DNA from 2 places in the Embleya sp. NPDC025285 genome. Region 2 is predicted to be linked to the other one. Evidence: riboswitches for the same ligand, from Rfam matches in the RefSeq annotation. Region 2 holds a riboswitch; the other holds the start of a gene.
What was found. A riboswitch is a leader RNA that binds a small molecule or an ion and turns the genes downstream of it on or off. The one in region 2 is predicted to bind S-adenosylmethionine.

Region 1: another riboswitch for S-adenosylmethionine. It lies ahead of ACZ4FV_RS30660 (aminotransferase class V-fold PLP-dependent enzyme); the one in region 2 lies ahead of thrC (threonine synthase).

What each region holds. Positions count from the first base shown of each region.
Region 1 covers NZ_JBVHLU010000054.1:16,912-28,172, forward strand. Annotated here, with positions in the region: gene trpD (anthranilate phosphoribosyltransferase) at 1-1,017, shown strand, start outside; SAM riboswitch class IV at 1,147-1,263, shown strand; gene ACZ4FV_RS30660 (aminotransferase class V-fold PLP-dependent enzyme) at 1,498-2,904, shown strand; gene ACZ4FV_RS30665 (Lrp/AsnC ligand binding domain-containing protein) at 3,315-3,593, opposite strand; gene ACZ4FV_RS30670 (exonuclease domain-containing protein) at 3,680-4,318, opposite strand; gene ACZ4FV_RS30675 (hypothetical protein) at 4,574-4,810, shown strand; gene ACZ4FV_RS30680 (NYN domain-containing protein) at 4,975-6,648, shown strand; gene ACZ4FV_RS30685 (hypothetical protein) at 6,736-7,059, shown strand; gene ACZ4FV_RS30690 (C40 family peptidase) at 7,226-8,305, shown strand; gene ACZ4FV_RS30695 (hypothetical protein) at 8,396-9,784, shown strand; gene ACZ4FV_RS30700 (M48 family metallopeptidase) at 9,801-11,069, shown strand; gene ACZ4FV_RS30705 (ArsA family ATPase) at 11,129-11,261, opposite strand, start outside.
Region 2 covers NZ_JBVHLU010000134.1:3,151-14,411, reverse strand. Annotated here, with positions in the region: gene ACZ4FV_RS46485 (ARPP-1 family domain-containing protein) at 1-681, opposite strand, end outside; gene ACZ4FV_RS46480 (hypothetical protein) at 678-2,192, opposite strand; gene ACZ4FV_RS46475 (Uma2 family endonuclease) at 2,485-3,072, opposite strand; gene groL (chaperonin GroEL) at 3,287-4,912, opposite strand; gene ACZ4FV_RS46465 (cold-shock protein) at 5,364-5,567, opposite strand; gene ACZ4FV_RS46460 (ubiquitin-like small modifier protein 1) at 5,989-6,267, opposite strand; gene thrC (threonine synthase) at 6,264-7,544, opposite strand; SAM riboswitch class I at 7,561-7,713, opposite strand; gene ACZ4FV_RS46450 (glucosyl-3-phosphoglycerate synthase) at 7,906-8,883, shown strand; gene ACZ4FV_RS46445 (hypothetical protein) at 8,906-9,871, opposite strand; gene ACZ4FV_RS46440 (peptidase inhibitor family I36 protein) at 9,856-10,260, opposite strand; gene ACZ4FV_RS46435 (alpha,alpha-trehalose-phosphate synthase (UDP-forming)) at 10,489-11,261, shown strand, end outside.

The DNA.
Region 1 (11,261 bases), on a different contig from region 2:
CTGGCGACGCTCATGCGCGGCGACGACCTGCCGGCCGACGCGACCGCGTGGGCGATGGACCACATCATGACCGGCGAGGCGACGCCGGTGCAGGTGGCCGGGTTCGTGATCGCGCTGCGGGCCAAGGGCGAGACCGTGGACGAGGTCTCGGGTCTGGTGCGGGCGATGTACGCGCACGCGTCGACGATCGAGGTGCCCGGCCGTACGGTCGACATCGTCGGCACCGGTGGCGACCTCGCGCGGACGGTGAACATCTCGACGATGTCCGCGATCGTGGTCGCGGGCACGGGCGAGACCGTGGTCAAGCACGGCAATCGGGCGGCGTCCTCGTCCAGCGGTGCCGCCGACGTGCTCGAGGCGCTCGGTGTGGTGCTGGACCTGACCCCGGAGCAGGTGGCCCGGACGGCCGAGGAGGCGGGCATCACGCTGTGCTTCGCCCAGCGCTTCCACCCGTCGCTGCGGCACGCCGCGCAGGCGCGGCGCGAGCTGGGGGTGCCGACCACGTTCAACTTCCTGGGGCCGTTGACCAATCCGGCTCGTGTGCGGTTCCACGCGGTCGGGGTCGCGGATCTGCGGATGGCGCCGATCGTGGCCGGTGTGCTGGCCGATCGGGGTGCGACCGCGCTGGTGTTCCGGGGTGACGACGGGCTGGACGAGTTGACCGTCACGACCACGTCGCAGGTGTGGATCGTGCGGGACGGCGACGTGCGCGAGGACCGGGTGGACCCGCGGGACCTGGGCATCCCGCTGAACGGGATCGAGTCGTTGCGCGGCGGCGACGCGGCGTTCAACGCCGAGGTGGCCCGGAAGTTGTTCGCGGGCGAGCAGGGCGCGGTGCGCGACGCGGTGTTGTTGAACTCGGCGGCGGCGCTGGCCGCGTTGGGCCCGGGAGAGGGATCGTTGACCCAGCAGTTGGCGGCCGGGATCGATCGGGCCGCCGAGGCGATCGACTCGGGCGCGGCGCAGGCCGCGCTGGATCGTTGGGTGGCCACGACCCGGTCGTTCGCGCGGGGATAGCGGGTCCGGGCGGGAGACCGTACGCCGGGCGTGGTCGTGGCCGACCCGCCCGGCGTCGTGCCGTCCAGGATGTGGGAATGGTGGGGCCGTCGTTGCGCGGGGCGCTCCGTCTGGTAATAATTCTGCGCAGGTCACGAGTGACAGTGGAAAGCCCCGGCTTGCTGTCCGGCAACCCTCGCTCCGCGGTGGGGTGCCCCGGGTGATGACACGGCCGGGCGTCGTAAGGCGCCCCGGCAAGCGCGGACCCCTTGCATGACGGCAGGCAATTGCTCCATGTGACCCGGGGGTCCTGTACCTGGGGAGCATGTGATGGCGTGAAATCTCTTTCTCGAAACGGGCTAATCGCCCTGATCCGTACGCGCTGAGTCGTCGCGCGTCGCTTTTCCGAGACCACATTTCACCAGCGGATCACCCGGTGCGTTTCAATGTCGATTCAGCGACATTCGCCTCGGTGTTCCGTGCCTGCCGAGGAGTTTCGCCATGACCGTCGACACCGCTTCCGCCTCCGCCTCCTCCGCCGCCTTCGACTGTGACGTCGCGATCGCCGCGCCGCTGCCCGTGGTCGGGCGGGACGTGCTCGTTCCGCTGGTGACCGGTGGCGAGGTCGAGTACGCCGCGCTCGACTACGGGGCGAGTGCGCCGTGTCTTCAGCGGGTGTGGGACGACGTGTCCACATACCTGCCCTACTACGGCAGCGTGCACCGCGGTGCCGGCTACCTGTCCCAGTTGTCCACCGACCTGTACGAGCAGAGCCGGGCCACGGTCGCGAGCTTCCTGGGGCTGCGGGCCGACGACACACTGCTGTTCACCCGCGGGACCACCGACTCGCTCAACCTGCTCGCGTCGGTACTGCCGCGCGGCACGCGGGTGTTCGTCTTCGAGACCGAGCACCACGCCGCGCTGCTGCCGTGGCGCCGGCACGCCGGGGTGACCCAGTTGGCCGCGCCGTCCTCGCCGGCGCAGGCCGTCGCGACGCTGGAGGCGGCGCTCGCCGGGTCCGGCGACGGGCCCCGACTGGTGTGCGTGACCGGTGCCTCGAACGTGACCGGTGAGCTCTTCCCGGTCGCCGAACTGGCCGAGGTCGCGCACCGGCACGGCGCGCGGATCGTGCTGGACGCCGCGCAACTGGCGCCGCACCACCCGGTGTCGGTGGCCGACCTGGACGTGGACTGGATCGCGCTGTCGGCGCACAAGCTGTACGCGCCGTTCGGCTCCGGCGTGTTGGCCGGGCGGGGCGACTGGCTGGACGCGGCCGAGCCGTACCTGGCCGGTGGCGGGGCGAGCAAGGCGGTCAGTCGGGACCACGTGGAGTGGCAGCGCGGTGCGGCCCGGCACGAGGCGGGATCGCCGAATGTGATCGGCGCCTACGCGTTGGCGTCCGCGTGTCGGGCGATCACCGAGGCGGGGCCGGCGGCGCTGGTCGCCCGCGAGGAGGCGCTGCTCGCGCGCCTTCGGGCGCAGCTGGCGCAGATTCCGGCGGTGCGGACGCTGGAGCTGTTCGGGCCGGAGTCGGCCCGGGTGGGGGTGCTCTCGTTCGTGGTCGAGGGGTGGAACAGCTCGCGGTTCGCGGCGGTGTTGTCGGCGGAGTACGGGATCGGTGTGCGGGACGGGCTGTTCTGCGCTCATCCGCTGGTGCGGCACCTGTTGGGCGGGCGGGCCGACCAGCCGAGCGAGTGCGGGTCTCCGGACGCGCCCGAGGGTGAGCAGAACCTCAACGCGATCCGGGTCAGCTTCGGCTTGGGCACGCCCGTCGAGCACCTGGACCGCTTTGCGGGGGCGGTGCGGGAGATCGTGGAGCGTGGGGCGTTGTGGAGCTACACGGTCGATGGGGGGCGGTGCGTTCCGGACGCGGACCCGCGCTCTGTGCGGCAATTGCCTGCGGCGTAGGGGGTTTTGGCCTCGCCGGCCGGGCGTCCTCAAGCGCCGGACGGGCTGGGGTGGCCCCTGCCGGGGGTGTCCTCAAGCGCCGGACGGGCTGGATTGGTGTTGTTGGGCGGTGGGGCTGGGGTGTTGATTGCGCCCGGGCCCGGGGGATGGCGGCCCTGCCGGGGGTGTCCTCAAGCGCCGGACGGGCTGGATCGGTGTTGTTGGGCGGTGGGGCTGCGGTTTTGGGTGCGCCGGGGTGGGTGTCCTCGAGCGCCGGGTGGGCTGGGTTTGGTGTTGTTGGGCGGTGGGGCTGCGGTTTCGGGTGCGCCGGGTGGGCTGGAATCGGCCCGGGGTGGGGTGGCCTTGCCGGGGGTGGGTTCGAGTGTTGGGCGGGGTGGGTCCGGGCGCTTTGGGGGCGCCCGGACCGGGGGTTATTCCAGGCCGATGGCGAAGGCGGCTTCGAGGTCGTGTTGGGAGTAGGTGCGGAAGGCGATGTGGGTGGTGGTGGCCTCCACGCCGGGGACCTTGTTGAGGTGGCCGGGGATGACGTCGGCCAGGTCGTCGTGGGCGCGGACGCGCACCATGGCGATCAGGTCGAATTCTCCGGTGACCGAGTAGACCTCGCTCACGCCCTCGATCGCGGCGATCGCCTCCGCGATTTCCGGGGTCTGGTCCACACGCGTCTTGACCTGCACGATCGCGGTGATCACGGGTAGTCCTCCGGCTCTCGACGACAAGGTGCCCGAGCTTAGTCGGCGCACGTGCGCCGGGGAGTGTCGGTGGCGAGACCGCGGCTTCACCCGATCGGAGTGGTTTGCTCCGGCCACACCCTGGGTGCGGCCGGCCGGCCCAGGGTGAGCAGGTCGGACAGCTCGTGCCGGCCGCTCGCGTGCATCCGGCCGATGAAGGCGCGCAGGACGTGCGCGGTCGCCCGGGCGTCGGCGAGCGCTCGGTGGGTCGGGTCGGTGGGCGCCTCGAAGTACCGCGCGAGCGTGCCCAGACGCATGTTCGGCACCGTCCCCGGCGGCAGCAACGCGCGGGCCAGCGCGAGCGTGTCCACGACCCGCAGATCGGGCCACGGCGCGTCGCAGGCGAGGCTCGCCGCACGCAGAAAGCCCACGTCGAAGGGGGCGTTGTGGGCGACCAGGATGGCGTCCTCGGCGAACCGGGTGAACGCCGGCAACACCAGCCGCAGCGGTGGCGCGTCGGCCACCAGATCGTCGGATATCCCGGTCAGGTCCGTGATGAACTCCGGGATCGGTACGCCGGGCGCGACCAGGGTCGCGAACTCGCCCAGACGGTCCGATCCGCGCAGGCGTACGGCGGCGATCTCGGTGATCCGCGCCTCCTGCGGATCCAGGCCGGTCGTCTCCAGATCGACGACCGTGAACACCTGGCGCTCCACCTCGTCACGAATCGCTCGGGACCCGGGCATGGTTCGCAACTCGTGGCCCGGGGCGATACTGTCCGGCGGGCGGGAACGCCGCGGCCGGTCGGCCGCCGGCAAGCCCTGATTCGCCGAACCTCGTGACCGGCAATCCCGGTGCGCGGTGCTGCTCATGTACCGGACGGTACGTTTCCGGCCCGACACGGCCGCGCCCAGGTACCTCTCGCCGCCCGGCATCATGGGTGTACGCGGGCCGCTCGCGGACCGGCAGACGCTCGCAGACCAGACAGGAAGGGAACACGCATGTCGATCCAGGCCCCCACCGAGGACACCCGGTGGCGTTGCTCGCTGTGCGGCAACCTGACCCGGTTCGACGTGACGCGGACCACCAAGGCGGTCGAGTTCACCCACCTCGACCTCGCGGGCGTCGCCCGGGTCGAGGAGCGCGAGATCGTTTCCGACGAGATCGAGTCGGTGCGCTGCCGCTGGTGCAACGCGACCGACTCCGTCGAGCTGGTGGCGCGACCCGACGCGAGCTGAGTGCCGAGACCGTGCGGCGACAATGGGACTGTGCATCGTTTCGGCATCGGGGCGGCCCGGCGCGGCCGTCCCCGCTCCGGAACACGCCATGATCAAGGCGTCGGCGTCCCGGCAACGGTGACGCGGGGAGGGGCCTCAAGGGAACGGGAAGGACCGGAGGAGCAGTGAGCGGACCGGATACCCGCGCGGACGAGGTCACGCCTGCGCACGCCGCCGAGGCCGCCGAGGCGGTGCCGGCCGCCGAGCCCGACCTCGACGCGCAACCCCGGGCCGAGGCGGAGACCGACCCGGTGTCCGTCGACTCCGAGGCCGCCCCGGAGGCACCCGTCGACCACGCGGTCGATCCGGAGCCGCACGGGCCCGCCGCCCCTGCGGCCCACGCGCATCCGGCCGGGCCGGCGAGCGCCGAGGCCGATCCGAACCCCACCGCCGAACCCCGTGTCGCCGCCGGCGCGGATGCCGACGCCTGCGCCGAACCCGGTGCCGTCGGGGCCGACCCGGAGCGGGGTGATCCGCAGGTCGTCGAGCCCGAGGTGTTGTCCGGGCCGTTGCCCGAGGCGGTCCGGGTGCGGGTGATCTCGGTGGCCGCGGACGCGCTCGGCACGATGACCGCGGACGAGGTGCCCGGACCGCTGCGCCGGTTCGCCCGGTTCACCCACCAGCGCCGGGCCAAGTTCGCCGCGACGCCGCTGGCCGCCGCGCTGGAGAACGACCCGGTGTTCCGGCAGCGCATAGCGGAGCGCTTTCGCAAGGGCCTGCCGGAGATCTCCGAGGCGCTCGAGGCCGGCAAGGTGCCCGCCGCGGCCGACCCGCTCGACGTGGCCGCCGCCGCGTACCTGCTGCGCCCGCGCGGCTGGGTCCGACTGATCGAGACCGCCGGCGACGCGGCCAAGGAGGCCGCCGCCGATCGCGCCGAGGCCGAGGCCGCCGAGACGTTGTCCCGCCTCGAGCACGAGGTCGGCGTACTGCGCGCGGCATCCAAGACCGAGCACGAACGGCTGCGCGCGGAGCTGGAGACCGCCCGCAAGGAGGCCGACCACCTGCGCCGCCAGGTCCGCGGCCTCCAGGGCAGCGCCAAGCACGAGGAGAAGGAGGCCCGTCGGGCCCGCTCCGAGCTGGACGCCGTGCGGGTCGAGGCGCAGGCTGCGGTCGCCGCCGCGGAGAAGGAGGCGCGCCGCCTGCGCGGTCGCGTCGCCGAGGTCGAATCGGCCCTGGAGGCCAGCCGTCGGGCGGCCCGCGAGGGACGCAGCATGGAGGACACCCGGGTCCGGCTGCTCCTGGACACCGTGCTGGAGGCCGCCCAGGGGCTGCGCCGCGAGCTCGCGCTGCCGCCGGTGGGCATCCGGCCCGCCGACATGGTGGACGCGGTGGTGCCGGGCGCGTCCGGGATAAAGGACATCGCGCAGCGCGCGCTGGAGGGCGACGACCCGGCGCTGCTCGACCAATTGCTCGCGCTGCCGCAGGCGCACCTGGTGATCGACGGCTACAACGTGACCAAGACCGGCTATCCCACGCTCGCGCTGAACAAGCAGCGCGACCGGCTGGTCGGCGGCTTGACCGGGCTCGCCGCGCAGACCGGCTGCGAGGTGACGTGCGTGTTCGACGGCGCGCAGTTGGACGCGCCGGTGCTGCTGGCCCCCGCACGCGGGGTGCGGGTGATGTTCAGCAAGCCGGGCGAGACGGCCGACGAGCTGATTCGCCGGCTGGTCCGGGCCGAGCCGCCGGGCCGCCCGGTCGTGGTGGTTTCCACCGACCGCGAGGTGGCCGAGGGCGTGCGCAAGGCCGGGGCCCGCCCGGTGCCCTCCACGATGCTGCTGCGCCGGCTCACCCGCGGCTGACCCCTGGCGCCCGGGCGCCGTTCGCACCGCGTGTCGGTGCCGCTCCCTACCGTTGACGAGGAAAGTCGACGAAAGGGGAGAAGCCACATGCGCATCGCCTGTCGTACGCACCGCGGCCGAGGGCGCGCCGGCGCCGGTTGCGCGATTCCGGCCTCGATCGGGCCGGCGTTGATCAGCGTTCGTTCGATCGATTCCGGTATATCGTCCGAATTATCATTTATTTCGCAATACGCCGACTCCGGGGAGTACGGCGAGCACGCCGATCAGCTCGACTACGCCGAGTTGGACGAGGAAACCCTCACCGCGCTGCGGTTGTTCGCGGCCGAGGGGATGCTCGCGGCGGCCGGCGCGCAACTGCGCGACAACGGCGAGATGCCGAGCGTCCGTCGATCGGTCGAGCGCGAAAGGTGACCGTCGGGTGACCTTTTTCGGAGAATTGGCGAAGAGCGACACGGAATTCGCCGATTGATTTGAAGTGATCATGTTTGGGTCACTAAGGTCGCCGGTCGAGCGCCCGAGCACTCGACCGTCCGGCCCGGACGGCGGGTAGCCGGGCTCGGAGAAGGAGCCCACCTCCGTGGCGTCCCATCGCAGGCCGAGGGCCGGCAAGACCCGGGTCACCGTGTTGACCGCCACCGCCGTCACGGCGGTCGCGTTCGCGTCGAACGTTTCGTACGCCGACCCGGCGCCCTCCCAGGAGCAGGTGCGGCAGCGGATCGGCGAGCTGTACCACCAGGCCGAGGCGACCACCGAGGAGTACAACGGCCTCGCCGAGCGGCAGGAGCGGTTGCGCGAGCAGGTGGCTCGCGCGCAGGGCCGGATCGCCGACGCGCAGGCCGAGCTGGTGGTCCTCCAGGGCGACCTGGGCTCGATGGCGGCGGCGCGGTACCGCGGCGGCGGCGTGGATCCCACGCTCGCGCTGCTGATGTCCGAGAACCCGGACGAGTACCTGTCCCGGGCGTCCGCCCTGGATCGGCTCGCCGAGCGGCAGCAAGCCGCGGTCGTCCGTGCCCGGTCCACCCGGCGCACGCTGGACCAGGAGCGTCGCGAGGCCGCCGACACGCTCGCCGCGCTGGAGGCTGGTCGCAGGGATCTCGCGGCCAAGCGGGCCGACGTCGAGAGCAAATTGACCCGGGCCCGGGAACTGCTGAACACGCTCGACGCGTCGGATCGGGCCCGGTTCCTGGCTGCCGACGGGCCGGCCGAGGGGTCCGCGGGCGCGTTCGCCGATGGCACCGATCCGAACCGCGCCTCGCGCGACGAGGCCCGGACGGGGTCGGCGCGGGATGCCCGGACGGCCCCGCTCGACGGCCGTGCGGCGATCGCGGTGGCCGCCGCGACGAGGGCGCTGGGCAAGCCGTACGTCTGGGGCGCCGGCGGCCCCGACTCGTTCGACTGCTCCGGGCTGACCGGCTGGGCGTGGCGGCAGGCCGGCGTCGTGCTGCCGCGCACGTCGCAGGCGCAGGCCGGCGCGGGCCGCGCGGTCCCGATCGCCGAGATCCGGCCCGGCGACCTGGTCGTCTACTTCGGCGGATACACCCACGTGGGCGTCTACGTCGGCGCCGGGCGGATCATCCACGCCCCCAAGCCCGGGACGAACGTGCGCTACGCGCCGCTGAGGTCGATGCCGATCGCCAAGGTCGTTCGCCCCGCCTGACCGCCCCCGGCCCGTCGGGGGACCACGTTCGTCGCAGGCCCGGTCCCGGCGCGGACCGGGCGCCGGTCGCGCCCACGTTACGATCGACCGGTGGATGACCCGAATCGGGCCGCGCGCCGGATCCGCAGCCTGCTGCCGGTCCTGATCGTGGTGTGTGCGCTCGCCCAGCTCGGGGCCGTCCTCGGGGTCACCCGGTTCATCGCGGACACGGTGACCGATGCGCCTCCGGGCGTCCACTCCGGGGCCTCGAAAACCCCCGGCCGGACCACCGCGGACGGCGACGAACAGCACGCGAACGCGCGCCGGATAGCGATCGGGGCGCTGCTGGAGCGGCGTTCGGGCGCGGTCCTGTCCCGCGATCGCGAGGCGTTCACGAGCACCCTGGACCCGCAGAGCGCCGAGTTCCGGCAGTCCCAGATCGGCGTCTTCGACAACATCGCCGAGGTGCCGTTCGCCGGCTGGGAGTACGAGGTCGTCACCCCCGACGCGTTCGAGCTCTCCGCCGGGCGCGAGAGCGCGCTGGGCGCCCCGGTGCTCACCGCGCACGTCGACCTCCTCTACCGGATCACCGGACACGACGTGACTCCCGTGCGGGTGCCGCAATACCTGACCTTCGTGCTGCGCGCGGGCACGTGGTACCTCGCGGCCGACACCGACGGCGCCGGGGCCGGGATGCGTGCTCCCGCCCAGGTGTGGGACCTGGGCCCGGTCACCGTCGTGCAGGGCACGCACAGCACCGTGCTCGGGATCGGTACGCGCGACGTGATGCGCGAGTTCGCCGACATCGCGGACCAGGCGGTACCCCGGGTCAGCGCGGTCTGGGGGGAGTCCTGGCCCGGGCGCACGGTCGTCGTGGTGCCCGGCACCCAGGTGCAGATGGCCCGGCTGCTGGGCGCCGAACCGGGCAAGTACGCCAGGATCGCGGCGGTGACCACCGGTGAGCGCGGCGCGGCGGCGGACGCGGCGGCCGCCGACCGGGTGATCGTCAATCCGGACGCGTTCCGCGAGTTGGGCGACCTGGAGCGCCGGGTGGTGATGACGCACGAGATCACCCACGTGGCGAGCCGCGCGTTCACCCGGGCCTGGACGCCGACCTGGCTCTCCGAGGGCTTCGCGGACTACGTCGGCTACCTCGACTCGGCGCAGACGATGCGCACGGCGGCTCCCGAACTGCGCCGCGACGTCAAGGCGGGCAAGGTGCCCGAGCGGCTGCCGGCCGACGCGAGCTTCGAGACCACGCAGGAGGACCTGCCCCAGGCGTACGAGATGGGCTGGCTGGCGTGCAAACTGATCGCGGAGCGGTGGGGCCAGGCCAAGCTGGTCGACCTGTACCGTACGGTCGGCGCCGAACGGCCGCCCGGGGTCGACGCGCCCGACTCGGTCTCGGCGCTCGCGTCGGCGATGGTGTCCGTCCTGGGCACCAACCCCGACTCCTTCACCAGGACCTGGCTCGACTACCTGCGGACGCAGGCCGGATGACGGGGGCGTGGCGGGCATGTCGGTCCAGCGGTTGTTGCTGATCTGCCTGGTGTGCACGGGCGTGCTGCTGCTGGTGGCGGTCGTGGTGACCACGCCGTGGCGCCCGCTGGCCGAGCCGCCCGGCGGCTTCACCCACCCGGACGCGGCCCGGGACTTCACCGCCGCCGAGATCGCCCGGGGTCGTTCGCTGGCCCGGGCCGCGCGCCCGCCCGCCTACCTGTCCATGGCGTTGTCGCTGGTGGTCTCCCTCGTGCTCGGGCTCACCCCCGCCGGCGCGCGGATCATCGAGGCGGTCGCCCGCCCGCTCGGCGGCGGATGGGTGTGGCGGATCCTGCTCGGCGGCCTGGCGCTGGCCCTGATCGGCCGGCTGGCGACGCTGCCGTTCGCGGCGCGCCTGGAGGTGGTCCGGCGACGGTACGGCCTGTCCGTGCAGTCGTGGGGGAGCTGGTGGCTGGACCTGGCCAAGGGCTTCGCGATGTCCACCGGCCTGTTGCTGGTGGTCGTGCTCGGGCTGTACGCGCTGATCCGCGCGCTGCCCCGGGCCGGCTGGCTGCTCGCGGCGGGCGCCGGCGCGCTGCTGGTGGTGGCGATCTCGTTCCTGTACCCGCTGGTGGTGGAACCGGCGTTCAACAAGTTCCACTCGATGCCGGACGGGGAGTTGCGCACGTCGCTGATGCAACTGGCGGAGCGGGACGGGGTGCCGGTACGCGACGTCCTGGTCGCGGACGCGTCGCGGCGGACCACCGCGCTCAACGCGTACGTGTCCGGATTCGGCTCGACCCGGCGGATCGTGGTCTACGACACGACCGTGCGGGACGCGGATCCGCGCGAGGTGGAGCTGATCGCCGCGCACGAGCTGGGGCACGCCAAGCGCAACGACGTGCTGCACGGCACGCTGATCGGCGCGGCGGCGCTCGCGGCGGGCGTCTGCGCGCTGGGCCTGCTGATGACGTGCGCGCCGCTGCTGCGCCGGGCGGGCGCGGACGAAGCGGGCGATCCGCGCTCGCTGGCCCTGCTGCTCGCGGCGGTCGCCGTGATCGGCACACTGGCCGGCCCCGGCGAGATGTTGATCAGCCGCCGCCTGGAGGCGCGCGCCGACGTGCACGCGCTCGACCTGACCCGCGACCCGGCGGCCTTCATCCGGATGCAACACAGCCTGGCGGTGGCCAACCGCTCCAACGTCACCCCGAACCCGATCCTGCAGTTCCTGTTCGCCTCACACCCGTCCGCTCCCGAGCGCATCGCGCTCGCGCGCGACTGGGAGCGGCTGCACGGCAAGGGGTAGGTCGGACGCGGCCGGCCCGGGATCCGCGTCGATCACCGGCGTCGGCGTCCTCGTCGCCGTTACGTCGACGAGCGCATCCACACCGCCGGGTCCGGGACGAAGCGCACGCGCAGCATGCCGTCCCGCAGCCCCGCGCCCTCGATGACACAACGTCGCAGCGCCGAGGGGAGCTTGATCAGGCGACGGTTCGGG
Region 2 (11,261 bases):
CGCGCCGTAGCAGAACCGGATCAGCGGCTCCCACATCGCCGACCAGTACGCCCGCGAGGGCGCCCGCTCGATCCCGGCGATCTCGCCGTCCAGCAGCACCACCGCGCCCACCTGCTCGTCGACGCACTCGAACTCGGCGACGAAACGTTCGAGCTCGAGCGCGAAGTGCTTCAGGAACAGCGCCAGGTTCCCGGTCTCGGCGAGGCCGGAGGACACGTTGAAGCGCTGCACGGCCGGCCACAACCTGCTGTACCCGTCCGCGTCCGCGCTCGCCGACGCGGCGGCGCGCAGCGCGAGCGGCAGCACGGCGAGCGGCCGCGGCGCCTCGGGGATCAGCCCGGGCTGGGTCTGCTGGACGCACATCGCCGCGTCGAAGGCGAGCCGATCCGAGGGCTCGACCATGGCGGCGCGTGGCATCGCGTGGTCCTGCGCGCTCTGCTCGACGATCACCGCGAGGTGGCACGGGACCAGCGCGACGTTCGGCGTGTGGTTGACGAAGGTGAGCGTGCCGTAGCCACTCGTGCCGATCCACAGATCGGTCGGGAGCGTCACTGCGGGCGCGTCGCAGGTGTCGCCGAGCAGCGGCAACACCTGCATCCGGCCGACGCTCTGCACCCGACCCAGGGTGCAGCCGGTCAGCAGGTCGCCGATCGGCAGCGCGTCGTGGGCGAGGGTGTTCATCCGGTCACCTCCAGGTGGGCCAGGCGCAGCAGGGCGGGTACGGCGGCGGCCGGGTCGGCGGCCAACATCAGCCGGCACCAAGCGAGTTCGAGAACCTCGGGACGATGGACGGGGGCCGTGGGCAGGTTCGGCGCGTAGCCGCGCAGGCCGCCCGCCTCGGCCGCGAGCACGGGCGAGAGCTGGACCACCGGCACCGCGACGCCGAGGGTGTGCGCGGCGTCGAGCACCTGTGCGAACCGCCCGGCGGGCGCGTTCTCGTAGCCGTCGCCGATCACCACGATCAGCTCGGCGCCGGTGCGCAGCGCGGCGACCAGGGCCTCGGCCGCCGCCGTGGCGCCGGTGGGTCGCACCAGTCGGCCGTCCGGGGCGCCGCCGATCCACACGTCGTGGCACTCGCCCGCCGCCGCCCGCAGCGCGTCGCGCAGCGCGAGCACCGTGGCGATCGGCCGCAGCGGCTGATCGGCGCCACCGCGCATCGAGGCGGACCCGTCCAGGACCAGGGCGATCCGACGGCCGGCCAGGTCGAGCCCGGCGGCACCGGCCGCGGCCCGCCGATCCAGCGCCGCGGCGACCTCGTCGGTCATCCCGGTCGCGAACGCGTAGAGGTAGAGCCGGACCGCGTCGTAGCGGTCGAGGTCGACCTCGACCTCGACGCCCGCGCGCTCGGCCTGCCGCTGTCCGGCGAGCCGCTGGCCGACGGTCAGCCGATCGGCGGTCAGCGCCAGGACGCGCGCGGGCTTCTCGTCCGGGTGGAATCGGCCGCGCAGCCCTTCGAGCGTCTCCAGCGGCAGTGCCGCGCCCGCGTCCAGGTCGGTGCGGGCGGCTCGATACGCGACCGGGAGCGGCAGCGTGTACGGGCCGTCGGCGCCGAGCACGAACGCGACGCACTCGCGCGTGACGGCGGCGTCGGCCGGGTCGGGCGCCCAGCGGTCGAGCTCGCGGGCTAGGATGCGCAGTTCCTTCGGGTCGAGTTCCGCGCCGGCGAGCTGCTTGGTCAGGATCGAGCGCAGGATGCCGCTCAGCCGAAGACCCCACGCGTGCCGCAGGGCGCCGGCGAGCTTGTCCCGGTAGCGCACCGACCACAACTCCAGTGAGCCGGAGCCCAGGACGCTGCGCAGGATCAGCCGGCGCACCCGCGCGTTGTTGACCCGCCGCTCGGCCAGCAGCCCGAACAGCTTGAGTCGGCGCGGCACGGTCAGCGCGGCCACCGCGTCGTACACGGCGGTGCCGTCGTCCTCGCGCGCGGGCGTGTCGAGCAGGTGCAGCACGCCGAGCTGCCGGCTGCGGTCGGTGGCTCCGGGGGAGCACACCAGACCCGCGTACAACCGCCGGTCCAGTGCGATCATCGCGCGGTGCGCGTCCTGCTCCAAGGCGAGCTGCTCGTCGCGGGTGTTGTAGAAGGAGGCCCGCCCGGTCGCGGCCACGGCGACGTCCAGGAAGCGGACGACGGTGGCGGCGGCCTCGGCGCGGGCCGGATTGTCGGCGCTCAGGGCGCGGGTGATCTCGGTCATCGAAAGGCTCCCCCGTGGGCACCCGGGGCAGGTCGCGGGTCCGGTGTGTGGTCCCCGGACGAACCTGGGACCGCTTCCGACCCATGGGAAACGGCTCTGTACGAACACGCAGTTCCCCGGGTGCGATGGCACGCGACTCCGGGCAGGTCACGGGTCCCGGATAGGGATTCGAACCCCAAGCACCCCAAAAGCGCTTGTACGCCAAGACAGAAGGAACGCGTAGTTCCCGGAGTCGCACCACGAGCCTACGAGCGAGGTGCCGCCGACGCCGGCCAATATCGGTCGAGTCGAATCAGACCCCGAAGAGCGACGTATCGAGGTCGATTCCGAAAGGCTCGGGGATGGTGATCGACTCGCCGATCGATACCCGGAGTTCCCCGTGGTATCTCCTGCCGTCGGGCGCGGAGAAGAGCTTCACGGAAGGACCCTCCTTGTCCCAGCGGTCGATGAGCAGGTAGAGCGGCACCTGGGCCCGGGCGTAGGCCTCGAGCTTGGTTACCCGATCGTGGTCCGCATTGTCCTTGGAGGTGATCTCGGCGATGAGGAGGGCGCACCGTGCCGGGGTCGGCGCCGTGTCGTGTTCGGGATCCAACCCGATGTCGTCGACCGGCATCACGACGACGTCCGGGATGTAGAGCCGAAACATCGGCGCGATACTCACACCGAGCGTTTGGAAGATCTCACAGTTCTCCGGGGTGACCGTAAGCAACGCCCGCTGGAGGCGGGACGCAATCAGATTGTGCGTATTTGCCGGCGGTGGCGACATGACGATGCTTCCCCCCGTGATCTCGGCGCGCCAGCCGTCGGGCACGTCCAGCTCCTGCCACGTGGACACCAGTCGGTGCCAGGTGTCGCTCGCCTCGATCACGGGTGCGGTCATGTCGTCCACCTCATCCACCTCGGTCCGCGCTGTAGCAGGAGCGACGCTATGTGCCGCCCGGAGACCATTTCAGGGTAAGTCGCCACCGCCACTCGAACGAGCGAACACGCTTCGAACACCGCCGCAATCCGTCCCGGGAACGCGAAAGAGGCGGCCCCCCGAAGGGGACCGCCTCTCGCGTCAAGACCGTGCGGGTCTACCGATCCTCAGCGGATCAGAAGTCCATGCCGCCCATGTCCGGAGCGCCGCCGGCCGGGGCCGGGTTCTTCTCCGGCTTGTCGGCGATGACAGCCTCGGTGGTCAGGAACAGCGCGGCGATCGACGCGGCGTTCTGCAGCGCGGAACGGGTGACCTTCGCCGGGTCGATGATGCCCTCGGCGATGAGGTCCACGTACTCGCCGGTCGCGGCGTTGAGGCCGTGACCCGGGGTCAGGTTGCGCACCTTCTCCACAACCACGCCGCCCTCGAGGCCGGCGTTGACCGCGATCTGCTTGAGCGGGGCCTCGACGGCCAGGCGCACGATGTTCGCGCCGGTCGCCTCGTCGCCGTCCAGCTCGAGCTTGTCGAACGCGATGGTCGACGCCTGGAGCAGGGCCACGCCACCACCGGCGACGATGCCCTCTTCGACGGCGGCCTTCGCGTTGCGCACCGCGTCCTCGATGCGGTGCTTGCGCTCCTTGAGCTCGACCTCGGTCGCGGCGCCGGCCTTGATCACGGCAACGCCGCCGGCCAGCTTCGCGAGACGCTCCTGGAGCTTCTCGCGGTCGTAGTCCGAGTCCGAGTTCTCGATCTCGGCGCGGATCTGGTTGACCCGACCCGCGACCTGGTCCGAGTCACCGGCACCGTCGACGATGGTCGTCTCGTCCTTGGTGACGACGACCTTGCGGGCGCGGCCGAGGAGTTCGAGACCCGCGGTGTCGAGCTTGAGGCCGACCTCCTCGGAGATGACCTGGCCACCGGTGAGGATGGCGATGTCGCCGAGCATGGCCTTGCGACGGTCGCCGAAGCCCGGCGCCTTGACGGCGACGGACTTGAAGGTGCCGCGGATCTTGTTGACGACGAGCGTGGCCAGGGCCTCGCCCTCGACGTCCTCGGAGATGATCATGAGCGGCTTACCCGACTGCATGACCTTCTCCAGCAGCGGGAGGAGGTCCTTCACCGAGGTGATCTTCGAGTTGACGATGAGCACGTAGGCGTCTTCGAGGACGGCCTCCATGCGCTCCATGTCGGTCGCGAAGTACGGCGAGATGTAGCCCTTGTCGAAGCGCATGCCCTCGGTGAGCTCGAGCTCGAGACCGAAGGTGTTGCTCTCCTCGACGGTGATGACGCCTTCCTTGCCGACCTTGTCCATGGCCTCGGCGATCATCTCGCCGATCAGGGGGTCCGCGGCGGAGATCGAGGCGGTGGAGGCGATCTGCTCCTTCGTCTCGACGTCCTTGGCAAGCGCGAGAAGCTGCTCGGAGACGGCCTCGACGGCCTTCTCGATGCCACGCTTGAGGGCCATCGGGTTCGCGCCGGCGGCCACGTTGCGCAGGCCCTCGCGTACGAGCGCCTGGGCGAGGACGGTCGCGGTCGTCGTGCCGTCACCGGCGACGTCGTCCGTCTTCTTCGCGACCTCCTTGACCAGCTCCGCACCGATCTTCTCGTACGGGTCCTCGAGCTCGATCTCCTTGGCGATGCTCACACCATCGTTGGTGATGGTGGGCGCACCCCACTTCTTCTCGAGCACGACGTTGCGGCCCTTGGGGCCCAGCGTGACCTTGACGGCGTCGGCGAGCTGGTTCATCCCGCGCTCGAGGCCGCGGCGCGCTTCCTCGTTGAACGCGATGATCTTGGCCATGTGGTGAAGTCCTCCCAGAACGGGGGTGAGTGCCGGACCGCACAGGTGCCCGCGACGGACGACCCGACCACCGCGAGGATCCCTCCCTCACGGGTGCCGAGCCTCACCGGCTCGGTCCGTTTCTGTCACTCTCACATCCAGAGTGCTAACGCCAATGATTAGCACTCGACCATGCCGAGTGCAAGCGCAACGGCCGGTCCCGACCCGTCCGCGCACACCCCCGCGCGTGTCGCACGAAGCGCGGGTCCGCACGGCCGCACGTACAACGACCGGGGCCCGGCCCCCGCATGGCGGGAAGGCCGGGCCCCGGTCGCTGATCACACCCGATACGCATCCGATCCGACCATCGGACAACAGGCCGGACGAGAGATCGGGACAAGTGTTGTGCTGCGATGTGTCGTGCAGTCCGTGGTGTGGACCGTTTCAAGCAGAGGAGCGGATGCCCCCTGGTTCAGGCGGTGACGCGGACCATGTCGGCCTGCGGCCCCTTCTGCCCCTGCGAGATCTCGAACTCGACTCGCTGCCCCTCCTCGAGCGTCCGGTACCCGTCCATCTGGATCGCGCTGTAGTGGACGAAAACGTCCGCACCACCGTCGACCGCGATGAAGCCGTACCCCTTCTCCGCGTTGAACCACTTGACGGCGCCCTGAGCCATTCCTAACTCCCCTGTTACTGGCCCTTTCACGGATACTGCACGCCGCAGCTCCGGGTTCGTATCCAGAAGGACCCGGCCTTCCGCTACGACCGCGGCTGAATGTATCCGGACGGATGCCCGGAGCAACAGGTCAATCGGACGAGAATTCCCGAGTGAATAAAGCTCGCATTCTTCGTGAATCACCAGGAAAGCCGTATTTCAATACGTCAGGAAAACGACTTTCGATACATATCGGGTGTGATCTCGACCACGGGTTTACCGACGCAACGCCGCCAAAGCGGGGAAATGGACCCGGGTAAACACGTGTAACGCACGTCGGCCGGGGAGAGAGGAAATCCGCCGCCCGGTGCTCCGGACGGCGGATTTCTCGGTTCCGTTTCGTGGTCCGTGCCGATGAAGATCGACAAGGTCGCCTATCGCGTCAGCAACCGCCGGCGACCGCCGGGATGATCGAAACGCTGCCGTTGTCGGGGATCGTGGTGGCGAGACCGTCCGCGAAGCGCACGTCCTCGTCGTTCACGTACAGATTCACAAAGCGGCGCAGCTTGCCCTCGTCGTCGAGGATGCGTGCGCGAATTCCGGTGTGGTCCTTTTCCAGGGCGTCCAGGACCTCGGCGAGGGTGCTTCCCTCGACGGACACCTCGGCCGCCCCACCCGTGTAGGTGCGCAGGATCGTCGGGATGCGAACGGAGACGCTCATGCCAGGCCGGCCTTTCGGAAGGATTCCAGAGTGGGTCGAATGGTCGCGGTGGCGCCGGTGGTCGGCGTGACCGCGTCCAACGTCTTGAGGCCGTCGCCCGTGTTGAGCACGACCGTCTCGGCGTCCGGGTCCAGCGCGCCGGACGCGAGCAGCTTGCGCAGGCAGCCGACGGTCACGCCACCGGCGGTCTCGCCGAAGATGCCCTCGGTGCGGGCCAGCAGCTTCATCGCCTCGACCACCTCGGCGTCGGTGACGTCCTCCACCGCGCCGCCGGTGCGCTTGCACACGTCCAGCACGTACGGGCCGTCGGCCGGGTTGCCGATCGCGAGCGACTTGGCGATCGTGTCCGGCCGCACCGGGCGGATCACGTCGTGGCCGGCCTTCCACGCGGCGGCCACCGGGGAGCACCCGGTGGCCTGCGCGCCGAAGATCTTGTACGGCGCGTCCTCGACCAGCCCCAGCGCGATCAGCTCGCGGAAGCCCTTGTCGATCTTGGTGAGCTGCGAACCCGACGCGATCGGGATGACGATCTGCTCGGGCAGCCGCCAGCCGAGCTGCTCGGCGATCTCGTACGCGAGCGTCTTGGAACCCTCGCCGTAGTACGGCCGCAGGTTGACGTTGACGAAGCCCCAGTCCTCACCGGCCGGGTCGCCGATCAGCTCCGAGCAGAACCGGTTGACCTCGTCGTAGGTGCCCTCGATGGCGACCAGCTCGCCGCCGTACACGGCCGCCGTGACGACCTTGCCGGCCTCCAGGTCGGAGGGGATGAACACGCAGCTCCGCAGGCCCGCCCGGGCGGCGGCGGCACCCACCGCGCCGGCCAGGTTGCCGGTGGAGGAGCAGGAGAGGGTGGTGAAGCCGAACGTGCGCGCGGCCTCGACGGCGATCGCGACCACGCGGTCCTTGAAGGAGTGCGTCGGGTTGCCCGAGTCGTCCTTGACGTGCAGCTTCGCGATGCCCAGCTCGCGGCCCAGGTTCTCGGCGCGGACCAGCTTGGTGAAACCGGGGTTCAGATTGGGCCGGGACGCGACGTCCGCGGACACCGGCAGGAGCGGCGCGTAGCGCCAGATGTTCTGCGGGCCGGCCTCGATCTGCTCACGTGTGACGGTGCCGAAGTCGTAGGCCACCTCGAGCGGGCCGAAACAGGACTCGCAGGCGTACTTGGGACCCAGTTCGGTGCGTTCGCCGCACTCGCGACACGACAGCGCGACGGCCGGACCGAAGGAGGTGGAGGTGGAGGTGGCGCTGGTGGAACGGGTGGCGGTGGGTGTCGCCATGGCGAGGGCCTTTCTGTCCTCATCTTTACCCGTGGGGTTCCACGGGCCGGACTTGGCACCTGTCCGATCCGCCGGTGCTCGCTCGCGCCGAAAGCGCGTCACGAGGAATGACGATCGGATGGTTGCCGGGGCTTCAACGGGCCGTTCCCTCTGCCCCTCTGGATGAGCTGCTATGGCGGTGGACACACCCTTCGCGAGGTGGCCGGTCCGCGTTTGTCCGGCACGACGTGCGATCGTCGTTACCGGTGACGACGACTGTAACCGAACCGGTGCCGCGTCGATCATCCGGTCCACCTCGCGAGACGATGGAGGGTGGCCGTGACCGAGGCCGGAACACCGGCGACGACAGGGGATTTCGAACGTGCAGCCCGAGGTGAGCGCCTGGCTTCGACGACGGTCCTCCGTCGCCGCGGACTGGCCCGTCGACAAGCTTCTTGACGCCAAACGAGACACTCGGGTCAGCGTCGTCCTGCCGGCGTTGAACGAGGCGGCGACCGTCGGGGACATCGTCAAGGTGGTCCGCACCGAGCTGATCGAGCGCGCGCCGCTGGTGGACGAACTGGTCGTGGTCGACTCCGGATCGGTCGACGACACCTCCCGGATCGCGGCGGACGCGGGCGCGCGGGTCGTGCACCGCGACGACATCCTGCCCGCGATCCCGGCCGTGCGCGGCAAAGGCGAGGTGTTGTGGCGCTCGCTCCTGGTCACCGACGGCGACATCGTCGCGTTCGTGGACGCCGACCTCAAGGACTTCTCGGCCGACTTCGTCACCGGAATCCTCGGCCCGCTGCTCACCGACACCTCGGTGCAACTGGTCAAGGCGATGTACGACCGGCCGCTGGAGATCGGCGACACGATCGTGCCCGCCGGCGGCGGCCGGGTGACCGAGTTGGTCGCGCGTCCGCTGCTCAACCTGCACTGGCCGGAACTCGCCGGTTTCGTCCAGCCGCTCGGCGGCGAGTACGCGGCCCGCCGCTCGTTGCTGGAACAACTGCCCTTCCCGTGCGGCTACGGCGTCGAGACCGCGATGCTCGTGGACACCCTGCGCCTGGTCGGCCTGGACGCGATGGCCCAGGTGGACGTGGGGGTGCGCCGGCACAACCACCAGGACGAGGCCGGGCTGGGCCGGATGGCGGCGGAGATACTCCAGGCCGTCGAGCGCCGGCTGCGGCGCGGCCCGAACGGCGCGCACCCGGTCGAGCTGAGCACCGCGCTGACCCAGTTCGAGCGGGACGAGGGCGGTTTCCGGCTGCGTACGCACGACGTCGCGGCCCGGGAGCGGCCGGCGATGGCGACCGTGCCCGCCTACCGCGCACGAACCCGCCTGGTCGAGCGCTGATCGCCGGGCGGGGCCGGCGGGCTCAGTTGCCGAGCACCTCCGCGACCTTGCGCACGGTGTTCTCCCGGGCCGCCCGCACCCGGGTCAGCGCCGCGGCCTCACGCTCGATCGCCTGTCGCTGATACGCCACGTCGACCGCGTACCAGGTGCCCGCGACGTTGTGCTCGGCCCGGCAGGCCACCGTCGCGGTCGCCGCCGCGATCTCGCGCGCGCTCGGCACGGGCGTGTCCCAGGCCGGATCGCCGCCCGCCGCCAACGGATCGGGGTAGTCGAACCCCTTCCCCCGCATGCACGTCGACCACAGCGCGAGCACCTGCCGTACCCGAGGATCCGCGCGCGAGCGCTCGAACGACTCCACATCCAGCCGGCTCGGCAGTGCCGCGCGCTCCAGCGCCGGATCGACGCCGAGGGCGAACCGCGCCTCTCCCAGGCAGCCCGGTCCCGGCCGATCGCTGCCCTCGGTCGGCGCCGGCGGCAGCCCGTCCGCCGCCGCGGCGCCGTACAGCGCCACCTCCAGCTCGCGGCCCAGGGCCGGTGCGCTCGGCTTGTCGCCCGCCTTCGCCACTCCCGGCGGCCGAAATCCCCAGCCGGCCACCTCGACCGGGTCGCCCACCCCGTACCGGCGCTCGGTGCGCGAGCGCAGCACCGGTTCGGTGTCCGTCGTAGCGGGGGTCGGATACGTCAGGCCCAGCCGGCCCAGGCAGGCCCGGATCAGCACCTGTTCGGCCGCGGTCTGCCGGGCGCGCTGCTCCGGGGTCGGCAGGTGGGCCGCGATCGGCAGGTCGAGCCGGGCCACCTCGCCCGCCGGCGGGACCGCGCCCGGCGGCGGGAGCGACGGGTCGGCGCGGCCGGGCGCCCGCGCCGCCGGGTCCGCGCGCTCGCCGCTCGCGGTGCACCCCGCCGACGCGGCGCACAACACGACGCCCAGCACGACGCCCACCAGGACGGGGCCCGGGACGCGGCGCGGGCGCACTACTGCGCGGTCCAACTGCCCGACGCGTTGTTGTTCTTCAGCGCCGGATCGAGATTGGCCGTGGACTTCGGACCGATCTCCTGCACCGGGCCCTGATAGTTGCTGCCGTAGTAGATCCGCAGGATGTGCGTCGGATCGTTGTTCCACACCGACGCCGCGTTGTTCTTGACCGCCGTCCACGCGCCGCTGCTGCCGTCCGGGGACGGCATGAACCGGTACCCCGAGTAGTTGGCCACGTTGTACCGATGGTCGAAACGCGCGCCCTTGGCGTTCGAGTTGTAGTACAGACACGCGTCGCCGTCGTTGCACGCGCCGTCGCCCTCGGCGACCGCGGGTGTCGCGCCGCTCGCCAGGATCAACGCGGCGGCCACGGCGCCCGCGGCCAGGCCACGATTGTTGCCCATTCCCGATTCCCCCTTGCCCCGTCGCCCTTTTTCGGACCCCGTCCAACGACCGGGTCCGCGGGGAGAGCCCCGGTCGAACCCGGGCGGGATCGGCCCGACGAGTCAAGAGAAAGCACACCCCCGCTACTCCCGGTAATGACAAGCGCACGTGATACTCGCCACACCGTTCGAGCCGCGGGGGCGATCGGGCCGGGTTTGCGCACCGGGAAGCGTGGCTAGGGTCGGGGCATGAGTGCTCCCCCTCCCGCTGGTGTCCTGGTCGCCTCGAATCGCGGTCCCGTGTCCTTCTCACTGGAGGACGACGGCACGCTGTCCGTCAGTCGCGGCGGCGGCGGACTCGTGTCCGGACTGTCCACCGCGGGCCAGGGGACCGGCGCGGTGTGGGTGTGCTCGGCGCTGGGCGAGGCCGATCGCACCGCGACCCGGGCCGCCCCCTCGGGCCGGCTGGATCTGGCCGGTCACGACACCGGTGGCCTGGCCGTACGGATGCTGGACATCGATCCGGGCACCTTCGCGCGGGCCTACAACGCCATAGCGAATTCGACCCTGTGGTTCGTCCACCACCTGCTCTACGACACCCCGTCCAAGCCGGTCTTCGACGCGCGCTTTCGCAAGGAGTGGGCCTCCTACGAGGCGTACAACCAGGCCTTCGCCGAGGCACTGGCCGACGAGGCCGCCGAGGGCGCGAAGGTGGTCGTGCAGGACTACCACCTCACCCTGGTGCCGGTGCTGCTCCGCCGGCTGCGTCCGGACCTGCGGATCGGGCACTTCTCGCACACCCCGTGGGCGCCGCCGGACTACTTCCGGCTGCTTCCCGACGACATCGCGCGGTTCGTCCTGGAGGGCGTGCTCGGCGCCGACCACGCGGGCTTTTTGACCCGGCGCTGGGCGCTCGCGTTCCTGGACTGCTGCGCGGACGTGCTCGACGCGGTGGTGGACCGGGACGCGATGACCGTCACGCACGCGGGCCACGTGACCGAGATCGGTGTGCACGGCCTGGG